Linked DNA regions of Bacillus pumilus. The protein of the gene in region 1 interacts with the protein of each later gene in a pairwise test. Links are inferred from orthologs where the notes say so. Each region holds a gene or a part of one and is shown in the gene's direction. Other genes may lie near its edges.

Region 1 (10,878 bases):
AACTATTACATCCATGCGCAATATTGGCAAAAGGACCGCCATGTACTAGGGCCGGAGTTCCTTCAATCGTTTGAACAAGATTCGGTTTGAGCGCGTCTTTTAAAAGTAACGTAAGAACACCTTCATATCCAAGTGCTCCAACTGTGACTGGCTCGCCATCTTGATTATAGGCAACAACAATAGAAGAAAGACGTTTTTTTAAATCGGTTAAGTCTTCTGCTAAACAAAGGATGGCCATCATTTCGGAGGCAACTGTGATGTCAAATCCGTCTTCTCTAGGATACCCATTTAACTGACCGCCAAGTCCGACAACGACCTGTCTTAATGCACGATCGTTTAAATCAAGCACTCGCTTCCATACAATGCGGCGCGAGTCGATGCCGAGTTCATTTCCGTGATGGATATGGTTATCAATGAACGCAGATAAGGCATTATGTGCAGAAGTAATGGCATGAAAATCTCCTGTAAAATGAAGATTGATTTCTTCCATTGGCAGCACTTGTGAATATCCTCCACCCGCTGCACCGCCTTTTATGCCCATTGTAGGACCTAATGAAGGCTCGCGCATCGCAATGATTGCTTTTTTCCCAATTTTTTCGAAGGCTTGACCGAGGCCGACTGTTACGGTGGACTTCCCCTCACCTGCTGGCGTTGGATTGATCGATGTGACAAGAATCACATGTCCTTCTTTTTGTTCTTTTAAACGGTCAAAAATAGTCAAAGATATTTTCGCTTTTGTGAAACCATAGCATTCTAATTCTTCGTCATGTATTTGTAGCTTTGCTGCGATGTCTTGAATAGGTCTCAGCTTTGCCTTTTGGGCGATGTCAATATCTGATAAATGCTTTGTGATCATAAATAAACGGCCTCCTTTTTTTCCAGAAACAGCTTTGTTTTTGCTCTGTTTTTTATTGTAACATAATTGAAACATTGAAATATCGCCAGAAAGTTCCTATAATGAAATGAAATTAGCTTTGGTTCAGGGGGTGGCGAGTTGCCTATTAACATACCAGTTCATCTGCCGGCAAAACAAATACTAGAGAGCGAAAACATTTTCGTCATGGATGAGACAAGGGCATTCAAGCAAGATATCCGTCCTTTGAATATCGTGATCTTAAATTTAATGCCAAAAAAAATACAAACTGAAACGCAGCTGCTAAGAATGCTCGGAAATTCTCCTTTGCAAGTGTACTTTACGTTTTTGATTCCAAGTACGCATACACCGAAGAATACGTCGAGAGAGCATCTAGATGAATTTTATACGACCTTTGAATCGATTCGCCATAAGAAATTTGATGGAATGATCATCACCGGCGCACCAATTGAGCATTTAGCTTTTGAAGAAGTATCCTATTGGAAAGAGCTTCAGGACATCTTGGACTGGAGTAAAACCAATGTGACGTCTACCCTTCATATTTGCTGGGGTGCACAGGCAGGCCTATATCACCATTATGGGATTGAAAAAATCAAGCTTCCCGAGAAAAAATTTGGCGTATTTGAGCATCTTGTGAAAGAGAAAAAAGAAAGATTAGTCAGAGGTTTCGATGAAGTATACTATGTCCCACATTCGAGGCATACAGATATTAATACAGAACAATTAAAAAACACACCGAATTTGAAAGTATTGAGTATCTCTGAAGAAGCGGGTGTTTGTTTAATTGTTTCAGATGATGATAAACAAGTATTTTTAACTGGACATCCAGAATATGATACGGACACATTGAAGCAGGAATATGAAAGAGATTTGTTGAAGCATGATACAGTCCAAAAACCTGTCCACTATTTTATAGAAGATGGTGACACATTAGTCCCAGTGAATCGCTGGAAAGCCCATGCCACTTTACTGTTTATGAATTGGCTCAATTATTATGTTTATCAAGAAACACCATACGTTTGGGAATAAAATAGACTGTGGTCTGATGATAAATGGTCAAAATGTGTTAAAATACAAATGGCTCTGTCTTCCATTATCAATTTAGTCTCGTTGTTTTTTAAAATTAGTTTAATTCTTTCGTAACGAATGATATGCTCTGGCTGTTTATATGTTATCTTTATGTATATGTAGACCTATGAGATTAATAGTTTTCGTACGAAGTTTTGTTGTTGTTGATTACATTTGAGGTGAATATTCTTGAATACCAATAAAAAAATATTAATCTTGACCGCAAATTATGGAAATGGACATATGCAGGTGGCTAAAACACTGTATGATGAATGCAAATCCCAAGGGTTTGAACATGTTGTAGTTTCTAATTTGTATCAAGAATCAAATCCCATTGTGTCGGAAGTGACTCAATATTTATACTTGAAGAGCTTTTCCATTGGGAAACAATTTTATCGCTTGTTTTATTATGGTGTAGATAAAATTTACAATAAACGCAAATTTAACATTTATTTAAAAATGGGAAATAAGCGTCTTGATGAACTCATTCAATTACACAATCCGGATATCATTATTATTACATTCCCGATGATTGTTGTTCCAGAATACCGGAACAAAACAGGCAAAGTCATCCCGACATTTAATGTCATGACAGATTTCTGTCTTCATAAGATTTGGGTACATGAAAACATCGACCGGTACTATGTTGCAACCGATTATGTGAAACAAAAATTAGTGGAAATCGGCACACATCCAAGCGATGTCAAAGTGACAGGCATTCCTATTAGACCACAATTTGAAGCAGACGTGCCAAAATCGAAGATTTATAAAAAATATGGATTATCATCAAACAAAAAAGTTCTTCTGATTATGGCCGGTGCTCATGGTGTACTGAAAAATGTCAAGGAATTATGTGAAGCGCTGCTTCTAGACAGTGAAGTACAAATTGTTGTTGTATGCGGAAAGAACGAAGCGCTGAAACAATCACTGAGCGATCTTGAACAAGCACATCCAGATCAATTGAAGGCGCTTGGATATGTGGAACAAATTGATGAATTGTTCAGAGTAACAGATTGTATGATCACAAAACCAGGCGGCATTACTTTAACAGAAGCAACAGCAATCGGTGTTCCGGTCATTCTTTACAAGCCTGTCCCTGGACAAGAAAAGGAAAATGCACATTTCTTTGAAGATTATGGTGCGGCCATCGTCATCAACAGACATGAAGACATTTTAGAATCTGTGACCAACTTGCTGCAAGATGAAGAAAAGTTAGAAGTCATGAAACAAAACATTAAAAAACTGCACTTAAAGCATTCTTCTCAAACCATTTTGGAAGATATCGTTGAGCAATCAGATCTCATCACGAATAACAAAACGTATGCTCGTGCATTATCATAAAAAGGTGTCCGTCAATGACGGACACCTTTTTCTTTATCCTTGATTTCCATTTGTTGTGTACACTTCTTCAAACGGCTGCACGACAACAAAACCGCTTCCGCTAAATTTCATTTGAATAGACTCTCCGCTTCCTCTGCCAATAAAGGTTTTGAATGAAACATCTGTCACAAATTCAGTTTTTAAATCCCCTGACCATGCAACTGTCGCGTTCGGATCTGTATATACAGAGTCACCCGGCTGAACAATCAATGTGAGCGGCTCATAATGACTCGTAATCGCAACAAGGCCTGGTCCTTCTAATTTGACATTAAATAAACCGCCTGCAAGCATGCCCGACACTTTTTTCATCAATTTGATATCCCAGCGCACTGACGGTTCAAATGCGAGCAGATCATTCCCATTCACAAAAATGGAATCCCCTTGAGCCAAACGAAGAATTGAGATTTTTTTGCCTTGATCTGCCACATATAATTTCCCGTCACCTGTTGCCTTCATGAGTGAAGTGCCTTCTCCCGACAGCATTTTTTTGAACATCTTTGAGACGCCATGTTCAAAAACGCCCTCGCGTTCAAACTTGATTTTGCCTCGGTACGAAACCATGGAACCTGTTTTTGCCCAAATGGTATCAGTCAAATTAATTTCTAAAAGTCTTGATGTTTCAAGTTCGAAGACCCCTTCTCCTTTATCTTCCTGCTGCGTATTCTGAACAAATTCTTCAAGTGTATAACGATTCATGATAGCACCTCTTCCTGTATTTTTTTTATATACGGACAAGGTGTGCATAAAGTTTCAGAAAATGGGGACGTTTTAGCTATTATTGTTATTCGCCAAAAAAAATCAAATATTCTGCTCAAAATTTGGCTCTTCCGCTTGACGCTTTACTTTTGATGGTGTATAGTGGAACCATCATTTAACAACTGCAAAGTCGTTAGGTGATGAAAATTTTTTTTAGTATGCCAAAAGGTATGCTACAGTACTAGGAGGAAAAAGCAATATGCAAAACGGTAAAGTAAAATGGTTCAATAATGAAAAAGGTTTCGGCTTCATTGAAGTTGAAGGCGGAGACGATGTATTCGTTCACTTCACAGCTATCGAAGGTGACGGCTACAAGTCTTTAGAAGAAGGACAAGAAGTTTCTTTTGAAATCGTTGAAGGTAATCGTGGACCTCAAGCTGCAAACGTAACAAAAATCTAATCAACTAAATCAATGATGTAAAGACAAAATAAAGAGAGGCCTATGCCTCTCTTATTTGATTTTCAGCTGAATTTCAATCGCTAAAATATTTTGCTTCAGTCGTTGTTCAATTTCAGAGATATCTTTTTCGAGAAAAGGTCTTCCCTTCTTTGCTACATCTACTAGTTGCTCTAGATCGCTGTACACCTCTTGAAATGTTCGATGTAATACCGTTTCGAACTCCTGATTATTCATACCGGCCTTCCCCTTTTCCTCTAATATCCGTCACTTAGTCGAAAAGTAACTCAACCAAAACTTTCTATAGTTATATCGGCTCATTTTTCAGAATATGTTCTTTTTTTACACATTCTATTCGTTTTTTTTCATGAACGGATGTTTGAGCAGGGAAAACCGGTGCGTCCGCTTACTTTTTGAGCAGCGTCTGTCCATATTCTTTTATTTTCTCTCCAACGGTGCATTGCTGTATACAAAAGGAATGGGCATATTTTTTGCCAAATTCTTTCCGAAAATGCTTCTTAATCAAACAATCTGAACAATACGTGTCTTGAAGATCGGTCAATTCTTGTACTGCTGTTTTTTTATCCACATTATTCAGCTCCGTCTGCTTCTAATTTCAATGTACTTTCGATTGGGACGTCTGCAAGAATCTGTCTTGCAAGCTGATCCGCTTCTGCATTTTGTTTCCGATCGATGACTTCATAGGTTGGCGTCAGCTTCAGCTCTTTTAAAGCCGCTTCAATTCGGTCAAGCCATTTGTTATGTACATCATCATAACAAGGCCATTCTCCTTTTAACTGATTCATGACAACAAGTGAATCTCCTCTAATCGTGACAGAATTTCTGCTTGCCCCTAGGTCTTTTAAAGCTTTTACTGCCTCAAATAAAGCCGCATACTCTGCTTCATTATTGGTGCTCCCTTGGAAAGGCTGATTTTTTCTCAATCGATAAGCGTCTTTTCCCAGCTTATAGTAGACGACAACTCCAAGACCAGAGTCGCCAGTTTCTTTATGAAAACTTGCATCAAAATAGACTTGAAGCTGATCAGGTTCAAGCTTTAGTTCTTCATTTAGCTTTTCAAGCTCTTTTATGGACCACATGGCCCCTTTTTCATCTTCAAATGACAGGAGTGACTGTGGTTCTTTTTTGTCGATATATTTTGCTAACCTCAAGGCCTCATTTAGCTCCATCCAATCTTCTTGGAAAAAAGCAATGGACCCAATTGATTTCACTTTCATTGTGTAGTGTGCTCTTAATTTCATTGATCACATCGCCTTCCCGTGCTTTTAAGGTAAACATACGTTATGCTATAATCAAAAAGTTACATTTTACAATGAGAAAGGAAGTTCATGTCACTTGTTTAATGAAGGTATTTGGATCTTATTTGCGATCATTAATTTTATCATTGTTCTTCTATTTTATAAAGGATTTGGCAAGATGGGCCTTTTTGTCTGGATTGGCTTTGCGACAGTTGCCGCAAATTTACAAGTTGTCAAAACCGTTGAATTATTTGGCTTAACGGCAACACTTGGAAATATTTTATATGGCAGTGTGTTCTTTGCAACGGACGTATTAAATGAAAAATATGGACAAAATGAAGCGAGAAAAGCTGTCTGGATTGGCTTTGCCACCCTTTTAACACTAACTGTTGTCATGCAGGAGGCTTTGCTTTTCCATCCCGCTCCATCTGATATCTCACAATCATCGCTGGAAACGATATTTGGCTTTATGCCAAGGGTTGCACTTGGCAGTCTTGCTGCTTATATCATCAGTCAAATGCTAGATGTTTATGTATATTCGTTTATTCGCCGGATATTTCCTTCCGATGGTGCGCTCTGGGTGCGCAACGCCGGAAGTACGATGATTAGCCAGCTTCTTGATACACTGATTTTCACGACCATTGCCTTTCTTGGCACGTATCCATTTCATGTATGGATTGAAATCTTCATCACGACATATGTCATTAAATTTATCGTAGCTGCGATTGCGACACCTTACGCGTATGCAGCGAAAAAAATGGTTCCGCTTGATGAAAGGGTGAAATAATGTGCCAGCTGAAATATACATTGATGGTGCAAGTGCAGGTAATCCAGGTCCCTCTGGCATCGGCATTTTCATTAAATATGATGGAAAGGCTGAATCCTTCTCCATTCCTCTTAGATCAATGAGCAATCACGAAGCAGAATTTTCCGCTCTGATCGAGGGAATGAAAATATGCGCGGAAAAAGGATTGCGTACCGTTTCATTTCGAACAGATTCACAAGTAGTTGACCGCGCAGCCAATGCAGGATTTGCTAAAAATCCAGCCTTTCAGCATTTTATCAAAGAGATGATCGAACTTCAAAGCCAGTTTGATTTATTTTTCATTAAATGGATTCCGAGTAAGGAAAATCAAATAGCGGATCAGCTCGCTAGAAAAGCGATTCACCTTTCTAAAGGATGAATCGCTTTTTTTCGGTTATGCTAATGTGTGTGAGGTGATACTGATTGGATAAAGAAAATAAAGGTCGTGTCACAAATGGGACAACCCCACAAGGTGATGCGCAAACAAAAGATAAACAGCCACTTTCTCAGCTGGAAAATAGAGCGAAGAAAAGCAATACAAAAAGATGAACCTGAGAGATCGGCTTTAGCTGATCTCTATTGTACTTAAACGATTCATCATCGGTTCGATTCCTTTGATTTGATGGTACCTCAGCATAGCAGCAGCACGTTCTTGATTGATGTTCATTTTCGTCTCATCAATTGGACAGCTGAGCGGGACATCACATTTGATCTCTGCCAATAGACGAGAAAGCTTCAGATCTTCTAATCCTGCTTGCATTTTCTTTTGCTGTGCAGCCGTTAGTTCATGGACATTTTCTAACAAACCGTCAATCGTTTCATATGTTTGGATAAATTTTAATGCGGTTTTTTCTCCGATTCCTTTGACACCTGGATAATTATCACTTGCATCACCCATGAGCGCTTTCATATCGATCAGCGCCTTTGGAGAGATTCCCATTTCCTCTTCGAATAAGACTTTTGTATAATGCTTATAATTGCCAATTCCTTTTTGCATCAAGGCAACAGTGACTTTTTCATTCAAAATTTGCAGCAAATCTTTGTCTCCAGTTAGGACAGTCACCCGTGCTTCTTTTTGGTAGAGCGCAGCAAGAGTACCGATACAATCATCTGCTTCAAAGCCCTTTAAACCAATGTTTACAATTCCCAGTTCTTCTGTAGCTTCTTTTGCTAAATCGAATTGCGGAATGAGCTCGACAGGCGCCTCTCCCCGATTTGCTTTATAATCTTGAAACAATTCGTTTCGGTATGTTTGGCTTCCCATATCCCAGCAGCAAACAATATGCGTTGGCTCAAATGTCTGTACAGCCGTTAATAAGTGCTTCAAATAGCCATTGACTCCATTTGTCGGCACACCGTGATCATTTATCATAAAATTGCGATGTACAGCCGTTGCATAAAACGATCTGAACAAAAGCGCCATTCCATCTACAAGCAGTACGTGTTTATTCATTCTTATAAACTCCCTTTTTCAAAACAATACTCCTATTCTATCACAGAACACAAAACTCGACATAAAAAAGGCGCCTTCTTCTTTTAGAAAAGAAGAGGCACCCTGTTTACTTTTGACCGTATTGCATTTTTTTCGACTCTGCTTCTGCATAGGACGGCATGTCTTTTTGTTTAGGGTCACGCTCATCCTGCTGCTTTGTCTGTTGCTTTTTTTTCATGATCATTCCCCTTTCTCGGTACATTCATTAAGATGACCAAAAAAGAGAAAGTTACTCTTTACTTCTGTTTCCGCTTGACATACTCCCTGACCATATCATTCGTCACATGCTTACGCAGCGGAACAATACCGCCTCGTGCAAGCTCATTCATCTTCGACGTAATGGCATTGATGTCATCTGTTGTAAATGGCTCGTTTTGCTCACATTTGAATACAGCAGTCTCTATTGCTTGTTCTCTTTTCTGTTCAAGCTCAAGAAAGGACTGAATATGAGCATGCTGCTTTTGTGAGTGTGCGGAAATCTCTTCGTGTACGCTCGTCATTTTCTATCAACTGCTTTCTTTTTTATTTAGTCTACCATGAATCAAATGGTTTTCAACTGGTTCTTCCATTCGTTTGTTTGTTCATATACTTGTTCAATAATCGCCTGTTCTTTGGCATCTGTCGTTAGGCTCGTGATAAATGTTTGTTTTTGTTCACTTAGCTGCTCGAGCGCTTCTGTTTCATATCTTTCAGTAAAGGTCTTCACCATTGTGTCGTACCTGCTCAGTAATTCTTCTTTTTCTTTATCTGCCCATTTCGTGGTTAACTGATGAAGAATATCTCGAATCGCTTCAATGAACGCAGCCTTTCCATTCTGTTCAAAGAAAACTTTCGCTGATTTTTGCTTCTTTAAGAGCGGTTCGAATGGTGTCAGTTCAGCTTCGACTTCAATTTGTTTCAGCTCAGCATTTTTCTCTTCTGGCGGCGAGAGTGTGAGAGAAAAGTAGGGGTCTTCTGCACTTGCCGCCTGCAATCCTTTCTCCCACTCCTCTTGGAAATATTGATGAATAAACGATTCCATTCGGATATCAAGCGCCTTTAACTCCTGTACAAATTCAAATTCATAATCCTTCAGTGCCTGTTCAAGCGCTTTTTTCAACTGCTGCCTGAAGTCTCCTTGAGATCTTCCAGGGTAAAAGGCTGTCTTTAACAGATCATTCGCAAATAGTGATAGGCGCTGCACAATATGATAGAGCTGTTCATGTAAGTCCTTTTTCACACTTTCTGTCACTAGCTTAGATTGTTTGATATGGCTCATTTGATCAAGAATCGCTTCATAGGATGTGTCTATCTTTTTCTTTTCCGCTTGCTTCTCATCTTCTGACTGATGCAGTGTCGCATGCAGCTTGTCGACTGTGCTACATAACCTGCCGGCTTCAAAATACAAAAGCTCGATCGCATCTTTCGTTAATTCTTCCTCAATAAAATAGTCGAGCTGTTTTCTAAGCTTTGCATATTGATTATAGGCTGTCTCTCCCTTTCCTTCGATTTCTTCCTTACTGGACACATGATGAAGGTTTGGGTTTCGGATGCCTTCTTTTGTGAGCTCATTTTTCACATAGTCAAAGACGGTGTCAAGCTCTGCTTGATCCTTTGCGAGGTCAGCTGCATTGATAATAAAGAACATTTTATCCATGCTAAATGAATCTTTTACAAGCCCAAGCTTACGTAAAAATGACCGATCTGCCTTCGAGAAAGAGTGCTGGTAGTAAGTTAAATAAAGAAGAGCATCTGCGTCCTTCATATATTGAAAGGCAATCTCTGTATGGCGCTTATTCATACTGCTGGCGCCTGGCGTATCAACAATAGTCAGCCCTTTATCTGTTAAAGGTGTACTCAAATACACCGTCACTTCCTTCACCACACAAGAAACAGCTTCTTCTGCCACATATGGCCTCAGTTCTTGAAGAGTGACATGAAGCGGCGTTTGCTTCGTAATGTGATGAAGGAAACGTGTATGCGCTTGTAAAAAATGTTCAACAATGATGCGGTGATCTTGTTCAAGCTGTCTTTTTTTCAGCGTTCGTTCAAGCTTGGATGTAAACGTCTCTCCCTTTTCTTCTGAGATTGAAAATCCGAGGATCTGATTGAGCTCCTCTAATATATCCTGTTCTGTTTTGAACACCACTTTTACACTTTCATGCGGGTGATCTTCCGTCGGTCGCGTCAGCTTATTAATCGTTGCCGTTGTTGGCGTGGGAGAGGATGGCAGTACCTTTTTCCCAACAAGGGCATTTGCAAAGGAAGATTTCCCCGAACTAAAAGCCCCAAATAAAGCGAGTGTGAATTCTTTCGCTTGCAGCCGTTTTGTTCGTTTTTCAAAGGACTTTCTTTGAGATTTGAGAGCGTCTAATGGCAATAAAATCTGAGAAAGCTGTTCAAACTGGTCAATTGACTGTGCCGTCGTGACATGCTGTGACTGACGCATTTGATGTTGCTCTATCTGCTTGTGCGGTTTTTCTTGCTCGCTCTCTTCGGGATGAATGGTCGCGTGATCCTGCTTTAGCTGGTGATGCTGCATTCGCTGCTTTTTCGCATAAAACCAATCTTCTTCGATCTGTTCATCCGTTCCATTTTGCCATATATCCCATACATGTTGAATATCTCGTTTCATTTGTTCATTTTTTTCGATGCACTGCTCGAGCGTTTGGAGTTCTTTTGCAGCCTGAGCCCATTTTTCTTGATGTTTTGCTTTATCTTTCATAACCTGGGCTTTCAGCGACTCAGACATTTGTTCAATCAGTGTCATCGCTTTCTGTTTTGCCTGTCTTCTCAAGGCTTCGCCAGCATCTTTTGCATATTGCAGTACGTATTCATTGGAGAACGTCGCACCATGATGAATCACAC
Region 2 (10,993 bases), 490 kb from region 1 along the record:
CTGCTCCTATCAATAGAGCAGTGATCGAAATGCAAGATGATTTAAAGGCTAAAAACTACCAGCTTTTATATATCACAGGTGAGGTTCATTATGAAAAAGTGTTGAATGAACTAAAGGAAAAAGGTGCAGCACCTAATATGATCACAAAACCTTTCTTGCATCAAATGCCGGAGTACCTGAAATCGATCGATGTGATTGTTGCAAGAGCGGGAGCTACAACAATTGCTGAAGTAACGGCTCTTGGAATCCCAACCATTTTTATTCCGAGCCCATACGTGACGGCAAATCATCAGGAAATCAATGCAAGATCACTTGAAAAACATGATGCTGCGATTGTTTTAAGAGAATCAGAGCTTTCAGGGGATCGTCTGCTGCATGCAATTGATGAAATTGCCGGTAATGAAGAAAAACTCAACCAAATGAGCCGTTTAACGAAAGAACTCGGAGTACCAGATGCGGCTGCACGTTTATATAATGTGTTAAAAGAAATTACGACTACATGATGGAATGATATTAGGTAAGGCGGAGGGTAATATGGAGAACTTGAAGAATGAATTATTAGAAGCGCAAGTTGGTAAAGTACTTGAAAATGAGCCGCTTGCTAATCATACAACAATGAAAATAGGCGGACCAGCAGATCTTTTGATCATCCCTAAAGATATCGATGCAGTTAAAACGATCATGGATCAGGTGAAAAAACACCATACGAATTGGACGGTCATTGGAAGAGGATCGAATTTACTTGTACTTGATAAGGGAATTCGTGGAGTTGTTCTCAAGCTAGGTGCTGGACTGGATCACCTAACTGTAAATGATGAAGAAATTACAGTTGGCGGCGGCTATTCTGTCGTAAGGCTCGCGACATCTCTTAGTAAGCAGGGTCTTTCAGGGTTGGAATTCGCAGCTGGTATTCCAGGGTCTATTGGAGGCGCTGTTTATATGAACGCAGGTGCACATGGATCTGACATCAGTAAGATTCTTGTGAAAGCTAGAATCTTATTTGAGGATGGAAGCATCGAGTGGCTCACAAATGAACAGATGAATTTCAGCTATCGAACATCAGTCCTTCAAAAGGAACGACCTGGCATTGTTCTCGAAGCCGTGTTTAAGCTCAAACAGGATGATCGCGAAAAAATCACTAAGAAAATGCAGCAAAATAAAGATTATCGTAAAGAAACCCAGCCTTATAACCGGCCATGTGCTGGCAGTATTTTTCGAAATCCGCTGCCTGAATATGCAGGACAGCTTGTAGAAAAAGCGAATTTAAAAGGATACCAAATCGGCGGAGCTAGAATTTCTGATATGCACGGCAACTTTATTGTCAACGCTGGTGGAGCTACTGCTCAAGACGTGCTGGACTTAATTCAGTACATCCAAAAGAAAATTAAAGAAGACTACAACGTAGATATGCATACAGAGGTAGAAATTATCGGTGAAGAAATTTAACAGCTAGTTTTTATGAATGATGGCATCACAGGAAAACAAACGGCATGAAAGAATGCCGTTTGTTTTCTCATCAAAATGATGACCCAAAGGTGTGGACAAGCAGCTTTGAATGAGGTGAAGAGTATATATGCGGCCTGATCATGAAAATGAAAAGATCGTCAATATAGAAGAGCGAATTCCTAAAATTAAAGAACAAAGGAAGCAAAAAGCGAATCGGAGACTGATCTCTTTTATACTACTGTTTTTTATCATGGTTTTAATTATTATTTATTTGCAGACACCTATCAGCAAAATTTCTTCTTTAACCATCACAGGTAACGAGCATGTCTCTACAAAACAGCTTGTTAAACTTTCACAAATTAAAGAAGGCGAAACAGAGTTTTGGAATTTAAATAAAGATATAACAGCAGATCATATTAAACAAAATAAACTGATTAAAAGCGTTAGGATCAAAAAGCATTTCCCAAATAAGGTCAGTATTGCTGTCAAAGAATATGCAAATATTGCGTATCTTCAAAAGGGAAATCTATATTATGAGCTTCTTGAAAATGGGACCGCTTTACCAGAAGAAGTTACACCGAGTCATGCAGGACCTATTTTTGTCGATTGGGACAATAAGGAGAAGCTGAAGCAAACCGTTAGATCTTTAAATCAGCTGCCAGCCTCTATTCAGGAACTCATCTCAGAAGTATATTATGTGCCGACAAATTCAAACCAGTGGCTAGTTAAATTTTATATGAATGACGGAAACACTGTGATTGCATCAATTAAAACATTCGGTGATAAAATGAAAACCTATCCAGCCATTGTAAAAGAACTTTCGTCTTCTGAAAAAGGCACAATCCATATGGAAGTCGCTACGTATTTTGAAGCGTTTAAATCTAAGAAAAAGGAAGATGAGCGTTGAGAGGCAAAACAGTTATATTCTCAATTGTCATGCTTGTTCTTGGTTTTCTGATTTCTTTTTCATACCAATATACAAAGCAGCATCAGGCAGATGTCATTCGAACAGAGCAATGGAAAAAAGAATACTCTCTGAAAAGTCAGCTCACAAAGCAAGAAAAGGCGAATCAGAAACTCGAAAAAGAATTATATAGTCTTCAATCAAAGGTTCAAGCGACAGAGTCCAATTTGAAAAATGAAAAAGAGCAGTATTTTAATGTATTGGAAGATGTTGAGAAATACAGAATGTTTACAGGAGAGATTGGTGTAAAAGGAAAAGGGGTCAAAGTATCTCTTGAAGATGCATCTTATATCCCGAGTGGACAAAATGTCAATAATTACATTGTGCATGAGAGCCACATTTTTCATGTGATAAACGAACTATTTATATCAGGGGCTTCTGCTGTATCTATTAATGGGCAAAGAATCACACACCAATCATACATACATTGTAATGGTCCAGTTGTCACAGTTGATGGTGTTCAGCATCCAGCACCATTTGTCATTTCTGGTATTGGAGATCCGGCTGTGTTAATACCTGCTTTAAATATTGCAGGAGGAGTGGTCGATCAGCTGACAAGTGATCACATTTCAATGACGATTGAGAAAACGGATATTCGTATGAACCCTCTTTTAAGAAACAAAGATTAAAAGTGAAAAGGTGAGTGGTGTTGAGGAAAAAGAAGCCTTTACTTAGTTTAACAGCTTTAATGATCATATTTGGCATCATGGTCTCCATCCAGTTTAATTCTTTACAAAAGCCCAAAGTTCGTGATACTCGTGATGTTTGGGAACTGAGAGAGGATTTATCTGCATCTAAAAGTAAGGAATTGGATTTGCTCAAAGAAATTGATAAATACGACGAGATGCTAAAAAAATATGGTCATCAAGGAGATCAATCAAAAGAAGCACAATTAACAAAAACGTTAAAAGATTTAAAAGAAAAGGCTGGTTTTACAGAAGTGGAAGGGGAGGGGATTGAAATTGAAATTTCTCAGCTTTTTTCAAAGGATCTTACCGGAGAAGAAGTGAAAAATATCCCGCCTGATCTTCTGAAAAAATTAATTAATGAAGCCAATATGTTTGGGGCAAAACATATTTCCATCAATGATCGCCGTGTAATTAATACAAGTGTGATTCGAGATATTAATGGCACGACAAAAATAGATGGTTACAGCTTAGATAGTGATGAAGTCAACATTAAAATGATTAGTGAGCAGGCCGACAAATTATACAGCCGTTTAAATGTATCAGATATTGGTGATTTGTTTGCTCAGGAAAACTTCAGCTTGAGTATGAGCCAGCCGAAGAAAAAAATCCATTTAAAAGCATATGACGGTGCAATTCAAGTAAACGAATTGAAGCCTCTTGAAGATGTAAAGGAGGGAAAATCTTAATGTGGCTTCCTGTACTTGGCTTAATCATAGGAGTTGCGATCGGTTTCTTAACAAATTTTACGATACCGAATGAGTATTCTAACTATCTTTCCCTCGCTGTACTTGCTGCGCTTGATACATTGATTGGTGGAATCCGAGCACATCTGCAAGGGGCATACGATGAACTAGTGTTTGTATCAGGCTTCTTCTTTAATATTATACTCGCAATAAGTTTAGCTTTTCTGGGCGTCCATCTTGGTGTAGACTTGTACTTAGTCGGAATGTTTGCATTCGGCGTTAGATTGTTTCAAAATATAGCAGTTATCAGAAGAATTTTACTAACAAAATGGACAATTTCAAGAGAAAAAAAGAAAAAAAGTGAGTCATAAAAAAGGATATACATATGATGTAACGAATATTTTCAGTAATCCTAATAAAAAATGTTGATTTTTTAAGTTTTGTTACACACTTGTAAAAACACATTCATTGTATTGTTGTTCAGCAAATAATAGAATAGAAAGTATTGATATGTGAGGAGGTGCCATAGAATGAACAACAATGAAATTTACGTCAGCCTTGACATCGGTACATCCAATATAAAAGTCATCGTCGGAGAAATGGCGGATGATTCGCTTAACATTATAGGTGTTGGAAATGTCCCTTCAGAGGGGTTAAAAAAAGGATCGATTGTTGATATAGATGAGACAGTTCATTCTATTAGACAAGCATTTGAACAGGCTGAGAGAATGGTAGGATTTCCTTTACAAAAGGCGATTGTCGGAATTAACGGAAACCACATTCATATTCAGAATACGAGCGGCGTGGTCGCAGTATCTAGTGAAAACAAAGAAATACATGCTGAAGATGTGAGACGTGTCTTAGATGCAGCACAAGTAGTATCTATTCCTCAAGAACATCTCGTCGTAGACGTGATTCCGAGACAATTTATCGTCGACGGAAGAGATGAGATCACAGATCCGAAAAAAATGCTTGGTGTTCGGCTAGAGGTGGAAGGATCGTTAATTACAGGTTCTAAAACGATTCTACATAACTGGCTCCGCTGTGTAGAAAGAGCTGGAATTGAAATTATGGATATTTGCTTGCAGCCAATCGCATCGGGCTCAGCAGCATTATCGAAAGATGAAAAAAATCTCGGGGTAGCTCTTGTCGATATTGGCGGCGGATCTACAACGATTTCCGTATTTGAAAACGGGCATCTCTATTCTACTCACAGTATCCCTTTGGGCGGAGAGAACATTACAAAAGATTTGTCTATAGGACTTAGAACTTCCACTGAAGAAGCTGAACGAATCAAAAAACAATTTGGGCATGCGTTTTATGATGAGGCATCGACTGAGGAGACATTTGAAGTTTCTGTGATCGGTACCGATCAAAAACAAACGTATACACAACTTGATGCGGCTAACATTATTGAAGCGCGGCTGGAGGAAATCCTGCTCTTTGTGGCAGAGGAATTAAGAAATATGGGTGTCCATGATTTGCCTGGTGGATTCGTTCTAACAGGTGGACAGGCAGCCATACCAGGTATCCTTTCTCTTGCACAAACGGTCTTGCAAAACAATGTCAGGATTGCAAGTCCGAATTATATCGGGGTGAGAGAGCCTCAATATATGACAGGAGTGGGTCTGATCCACTTTGCTTATCGCAATGCAAAGATTCAGGGCAGACAGGTTGGATTCCAAATGCCAGATGAGGCGTTTCATGAAGTAGGCGCATCCATGGAGCCGGTTTCTTCTGCACCACAAGTGAAAGAAGCGCAGCCAAGACCGAAAGTAAAACAAAAAGCACAACAAGAGACAAATAAAAAACCGGGCAAAATGAAAAAACTATTTAATATGTTCTGGGAATAGAATTAGATTTTCGACGGATTAGGAGGATTCAGCATGTTGGAGTTTGAAACAAATATAGACGGCCTAGCATCAATTAAAGTAATCGGAGTAGGTGGCGGCGGGAATAACGCTGTCAACCGAATGATCGAAAATGACGTACAAGGTGTCGATTTTATTGCAGTCAATACAGATGCACAGGCGTTAAATCTATCAAAAGCAGAAACTAAAATGCAAATCGGTGCTAAGCTGACAAGAGGGCTTGGAGCAGGTGCGAATCCTGAGGTCGGTAAGAAGGCTGCTGAGGAAAGCAAAGAGCAGATTGAAGAAGTACTAAAAGGCGCAGACATGGTCTTCGTTACAGCTGGTATGGGCGGTGGAACTGGTACGGGTGCTGCACCTGTCATTGCAAAAATCGCAAAAGATTCTGGTGCATTGACAGTTGGAGTCGTGACTCGTCCTTTCACATTTGAAGGAAGAAAGCGTCAGCTTCAAGCAGTTGAAGGAATTGCTTCTATGAAAGAAGCAGTTGACACATTAATCGTGATTCCAAACGATCGCTTGCTTGAAATTGTTGATAAAAACACGCCAATGCTGGAAGCATTCCGCGCGGCAGATAACGTGCTTAGACAAGGTGTTCAAGGGATTTCCGATTTAATTGCAACACCAGGTCTGATTAACCTTGACTTTGCTGACGTGAAAACAATCATGTCCAATAAAGGTTCGGCTCTTATGGGTATTGGTGTCGCAACAGGTGAAAACCGTGCTGCTGAAGCAGCGAAGAAAGCCATTTCTTCACCACTTCTAGAAACAGCGATCGATGGTGCTCAAGGCGTCATCATGAACATTACGGGTGGCACAAACCTAAGTCTTTATGAAGTGCAAGAAGCAGCGGATATTGTGGCTTCTGCATCTGACGAAGATGTAAACATGATTTTCGGGTCTGTCATCAATGATAACTTGAAGGATGAAATTGTGGTGACTGTGATCGCAACTGGATTTATTGAGCAAGAGCCAGAAGTGACAAAACCACAAAGAAATCCACTAGGACAAGGATTAAAGCAAAATCAATCCATTCCTCAAAAACGTGAAGTAAAACGTGAGGAACATCAGCAGCCATCATCTCAGCCGAGACAAAATACACAATCAAGTGATGATACGCTGGACATTCCAACGTTCTTACGCAACCGCAATAAACGCTAATCGAGTATAGCTTAACCCCTTCCATTGGAAGGGGTTTTTTCATGTCTCAACGTATAAGGGGACTCTAATCAAAAAGTCTTAAATGTGTGAGAGCCACTTCATCTTTCATATGTAATTTGACTTAAGGTGCTTAAGAAAAAAGAATCATTTTTAACCCCTCTTACAAAAAACGACAAGATGATGAACTTTATTTGACTACATTAAAAAGAACACCATGAATCTTGTCATGAACAAATGAAGGAAAGGAGTGAGACATATACTCTGTTTGGCCATTTGAGGAGGAGGGATTTGATTGAAATTGAAGTTTCGCAAGACCGCCAACTATCGTTTGATGAGTCTTATGGTGATTGGTACTTTAACGATGACAAGCTTTGGGATGGTTCAAGCAAAATCGACTTCTACCTCATATCAGGAGGAAGCTGTTTCCTCTAAGACAACAAAAGCAAAGATCTCATCAAGATTAATGAAGCAGTTTCAGCAGGATGACAAGGTGACCTTTTTAATCAAAATGAAGGAGCAAACAAATACGCAAAAAGTGGCGAAGGAAGCTGTGTCCAGAGCCAAAAAACAGAAATTAACAGCGGCTAGAACGCAGTACACAAAAAGATCAGCTGTCTTATCAGAATTAAGAGCAACGTCTGAGGAGACGCAGCAAGCGCTGCTTACGTATTTACAAAAGGAACAAAAGAAAAAGCAAGTGAAGGAGATTCATTCGTACTATATTGTGAATGGTCTAGCGGTGACGGGAACGAAAGAAGTCATGGAAAAGGTGGCTTCCTTCCCAGAAGTAGATCAAGTGCTGCCGAATGAAACCCGTCAAATTCATCGGCCCGTTGATTTGAAGACGTCTAAGCAGAAAAAACAAATGAAAGCAGTAGATGGAGTCGAGTGGAACATTTCTCAGGTTCATGCTCCAGAAGCGTGGGCTTTAGGCTATGACGGTACTGGTACTGTTGTGGCAAGTATTGATACAGGAGTGGAATGGGATCATCCTGCTTTAAAGGAAAAATACCGCGGATTTGATCCAGCACACCCGAATGATCCATCTCATGAATTCAATTGGTACGATGCTACAACAGGATCTGAAGCGCCATACGACGATTTAGAGCATGGTACACATGTGACGGGAACGATGGTTGGCTCTGAGCCAGATGGAAAGAATCAGATCGGAGCCGCACCAGGCGCAAAATGGGTTGCGGTGAAAGCTTTCTCAGAAGATGGTGGTACAGATGCTGATCTGCTTGACGCAGGAGAGTGGATTTTAGCACCAAAAGATGAGGACGGAAACCCACATCCAGAAAAGGCACCAGATGTCGTCAATAATTCTTGGGGCGGTGGGCCTGGTCTTGATGATTGGTATAAAGATGTGGTCAATGCTTGGAGAGCGGCGGACATCTTCCCAGAGTTTTCAGCTGGCAATACCGATTTATTTAACCCTGGTGGTGAGGGATCAATTGCAAATCCTGCGAACTATCAGGAGGCCTTTGCAACGGGTGCAACGGATCAAGACAACAAATTGGGGTCTTTCTCGCTGCAAGGTCCGTCTCCATATGGCGTCATGAAACCAGATATTGCGGCCCCAGGGGTAAACATTCGTTCATCTATTCCAGGGAAAGGGTATGAAGATGGCTGGAATGGGACGTCGATGGCTGGTCCGCATGTTTCAGCTGTTGTGGCTCTTCTTCGCCAAGTACAGTCAGATCTTTCTGTTGAAGAGATTGAACAAATTCTCATTGATACAGCGAAGCCGTTGACTGATCAGCAATTCCCGGAATCCCCTAACAATGGCTATGGGGCAGGTTTAGTTGATGCAAAAGAGGCGATTACGGCATTAACAGATGGAATTGGCACGATTGAAGGACAGGTGACAAACGAAGATGTTAATTTAGGTGATATGAAAATAACAGATCAAGCCCTGCCTCAAAAAGAAAAGGCTGTACATCCACATAAGAAGCCTGCAAAAACAAAAGAATTGAAAAAGGAAAAAAATCTTGATGCTCCGTCCATCAAAGCTCTTCCTATGAAAGCGGAAATCAGTGTTCTTGAAAGCGGAAAATCAACTTACACAGATGAAGCGACAGGGAGATATCAGCTTACTCACAGTGCAGGGGAATTCACGGTGAAAGCGGAAGCTTACGGGTTTGAATCACGCAAACAAACAGTCAATATTTCTTCAAATGAAACGGCTGAGGCAAATTTCGCCTTACAGCCACTAAAGAAACGAACGATATCCGGTACAATTGTCAATGAAGCAACGGGTGAAAAAGTAAAGGATGCCACGGTTTATCTTGTAGAGGATGCGAAAATTAAGCCGGTGAAAACAGATGAAGATGGCGAATTTTCTCTAGAGGCATTGAGCGGTGTCTATACCGTCAAAGTATTTGCGAAAGGGTTTAAAGGATATTCTTTTACAGCAGATGTGACAGAAAAGCCGGTTGAAAAAGCCATTCAGCTGGAGCCATTCATCGGCTTTGCTGGTGAAATTGGCTACGATGACGGAACAGCTGAAAATGCGCGAGCCTTCTATGATCCTGGCAATGGCTGGGCTGTGAAGTTTTCGTTAGAAAAGGGGAAGAAACAAGCGCAACTCACAGGAGGGCTTTTCCGTTTCTGGTCATCAGAGTGGCCAGCTCCTGGCGGGAATGAATTTGCGGTTGAAGTGTATGATGCTTCTGGGAAGAATGGAGCTCCAGGGGAGAAAATTGCAGGACCTCTAAAAGCGAATGCGCTGCGTAATGGTGAATGGACAAAAGTAGATTTAGAAGATCAAGCCATTACGGTGGATGGAGATTTCTATCTTGTCTATATTCAAACGAAAAAGAATACGGAGTCTCCAGGACTTGCAACGGACGAAGATGGTCCAAATGCTGAAAGAAGCTGGCAGCTGACAAGCGGTGCTTTTTCTCCTTCTCCAAAAGAAGAAGGGAATTATATGATTCGGGCGCTTGTTGACTATGAAGCAGATGTGCCAGAGATTATATCTCCGAAGGCCGGAACCATTTCGAACAAAGGTGAACTGGAGATTGAAGGCAAAGCCTCCCCTGGGCTTGATGTAGCGATTTATCAAAACGATGAAGAGATTGCCAAAGTGAAAGCAGATCAGTCAGGCGCTTTCAAAGAAAAGGTCACAGTTTCAAGTGGAGAGCATGTATTCACAGCTGCGACTGTTACGGATAAAGGCGCAACGAAACGATCCAAACCAGTAAAGGTGATCATTGATCAAACAGCTCCAGCGCTCACCATAGATACACCTAAAAAAGGGGGAAAGTCTAATAAAGAATCACTCACTGTAGAAGGAAAGGTCACAGATGATCATCTTGATCAAGTCACTGTAAATGGAAAAAAGGCAACCGTAAAAGATGGAAAATATTCCGCAAGAATACTGCTTGAGAACGGGAAAAATACAATAAAAGTAACAGCGAAAGATGCAGCAGGAAACAAAACGACTAAAAAAGTCAATATCGATGTCCAATACGAGGCACCTGAAATTTCTAAGCTGACTCCAGCAGAGAATGTCCATCTATCATCAGGAGAGTCTGTTAAAATTTCATTTAACAGCAGGGAAAAGCTAGACGCAACGTTTGTTATTCACATGCCGCTGACAAACGCGAGATCAAAGCTTCAAAATACAACAGAGCTGCCGCTTCGCGAAGTATCTAGCGGAACATATGAAGGCTACTGGACAGCTACTTCTACCGCCAAAGCAAAAGGTGCGGTCATTGAAGTAATTGTGCGAGATGATTATGGAAATGTCACAAGACAAAAGGCTTCAGGCACATTAAACATCAATGAAAAGTAACTTAAACAAAAGACACGATTTCCAGGAGCGTGTCTTTTTTTCTTTCGAGCAATTGTTTGAAAGCTTGTCCAGAAGAACACTCTCTTGCTTCGCGCTCTCATTCCTCGACAAAAACAATAATAATCCACCAAAAGTTCTCTATCATCCCCAACAAGAATTGACAGACTTCCATCTCTTGACTGTTTTATACTGGTACAAACAAGTGCAAGTACTGCTTTTGATTCTTTGTTTCAGATGAAAGGAGCAGAAGGTGGTCATTTATTTAGATGTGATCTGGCTGTTAAACTTTTGTTTTGATCTATTGCTTCTCTTACTCACTGCATTTATTCTCAAACGACAAGTAAAAAAAAGGCGATATATGTTAGGAGCTCTCATTGGAT

Evidence for each region.
Region 2: the proteins of GKC25_RS09465 (region 1) and ftsZ interact in binary tests that used the Bacillus subtilis proteins (3 or more experiments, as listed by UniProt). The link is inferred for Bacillus pumilus from one-to-one orthologs.

Annotation. Positions count from the first base shown.
Region 1 is NZ_CP046128.1:1,906,259-1,917,136, forward strand. The notes cover bases 1,336-4,207. They hold GKC25_RS09465 (diglucosyl diacylglycerol synthase), read left to right. Parts: upstream 1,336-2,131; coding sequence 2,132-3,283; downstream 3,284-4,207. Other genes in these bases: metA (homoserine O-acetyltransferase MetA), read left to right, coding at 1,336-1,903; GKC25_RS09470 (AIM24 family protein), read right to left, coding at 3,317-4,018. Outside these bases: GKC25_RS09455 (formate--tetrahydrofolate ligase), read right to left, coding at 1-856; more of metA, read left to right, coding at 995-1,335; cold-shock protein CspD, read left to right, coding at 4,278-4,478; GKC25_RS09480 (hypothetical protein), read right to left, coding at 4,530-4,712; GKC25_RS09485 (zinc-finger domain-containing protein), read right to left, coding at 4,882-5,064; GKC25_RS09490 (ribonuclease H family protein), read right to left, coding at 5,066-5,737; GKC25_RS09495 (queuosine precursor transporter), read left to right, coding at 5,832-6,521; GKC25_RS09500 (reverse transcriptase-like protein), read left to right, coding at 6,523-6,918; GKC25_RS09505 (hypothetical protein), read left to right, coding at 6,963-7,088; GKC25_RS09510 (5'-3' exonuclease), read right to left, coding at 7,105-7,992; GKC25_RS09515 (YpbS family protein), read right to left, coding at 8,268-8,531; GKC25_RS09520 (dynamin family protein), read right to left, coding at 8,573-10,878. UniProt on the Bacillus subtilis protein: Processive glucosyltransferase involved in the biosynthesis of both the bilayer- and non-bilayer-forming membrane glucolipids.
Region 2 is NZ_CP046128.1:1,416,895-1,427,887, forward strand. What follows is about bases 4,755-7,741. They hold ftsZ (cell division protein FtsZ), read left to right. Parts: upstream 4,755-5,668; coding sequence 5,669-6,814; downstream 6,815-7,741. Other genes in these bases: ftsA (cell division protein FtsA), read left to right, coding at 4,755-5,635; GKC25_RS07050 (S8 family peptidase), read left to right, coding at 7,107-7,741. In the rest of the region: murG (undecaprenyldiphospho-muramoylpentapeptide beta-N-acetylglucosaminyltransferase), read left to right, coding at 1-503; murB (UDP-N-acetylmuramate dehydrogenase), read left to right, coding at 535-1,446; GKC25_RS07020 (cell division protein FtsQ/DivIB), read left to right, coding at 1,574-2,353; GKC25_RS07025 (DUF881 domain-containing protein), read left to right, coding at 2,350-3,039; GKC25_RS07030 (DUF881 domain-containing protein), read left to right, coding at 3,060-3,785; GKC25_RS07035 (small basic family protein), read left to right, coding at 3,785-4,153; more of ftsA, read left to right, coding at 4,313-4,754; more of GKC25_RS07050, read left to right, coding at 7,742-10,613; sigma-E processing peptidase SpoIIGA, read left to right, coding at 10,864-10,993. UniProt on the Bacillus subtilis protein: Essential cell division protein that forms a contractile ring structure (Z ring) at the future cell division site. The regulation of the ring assembly controls the timing and the location of cell division.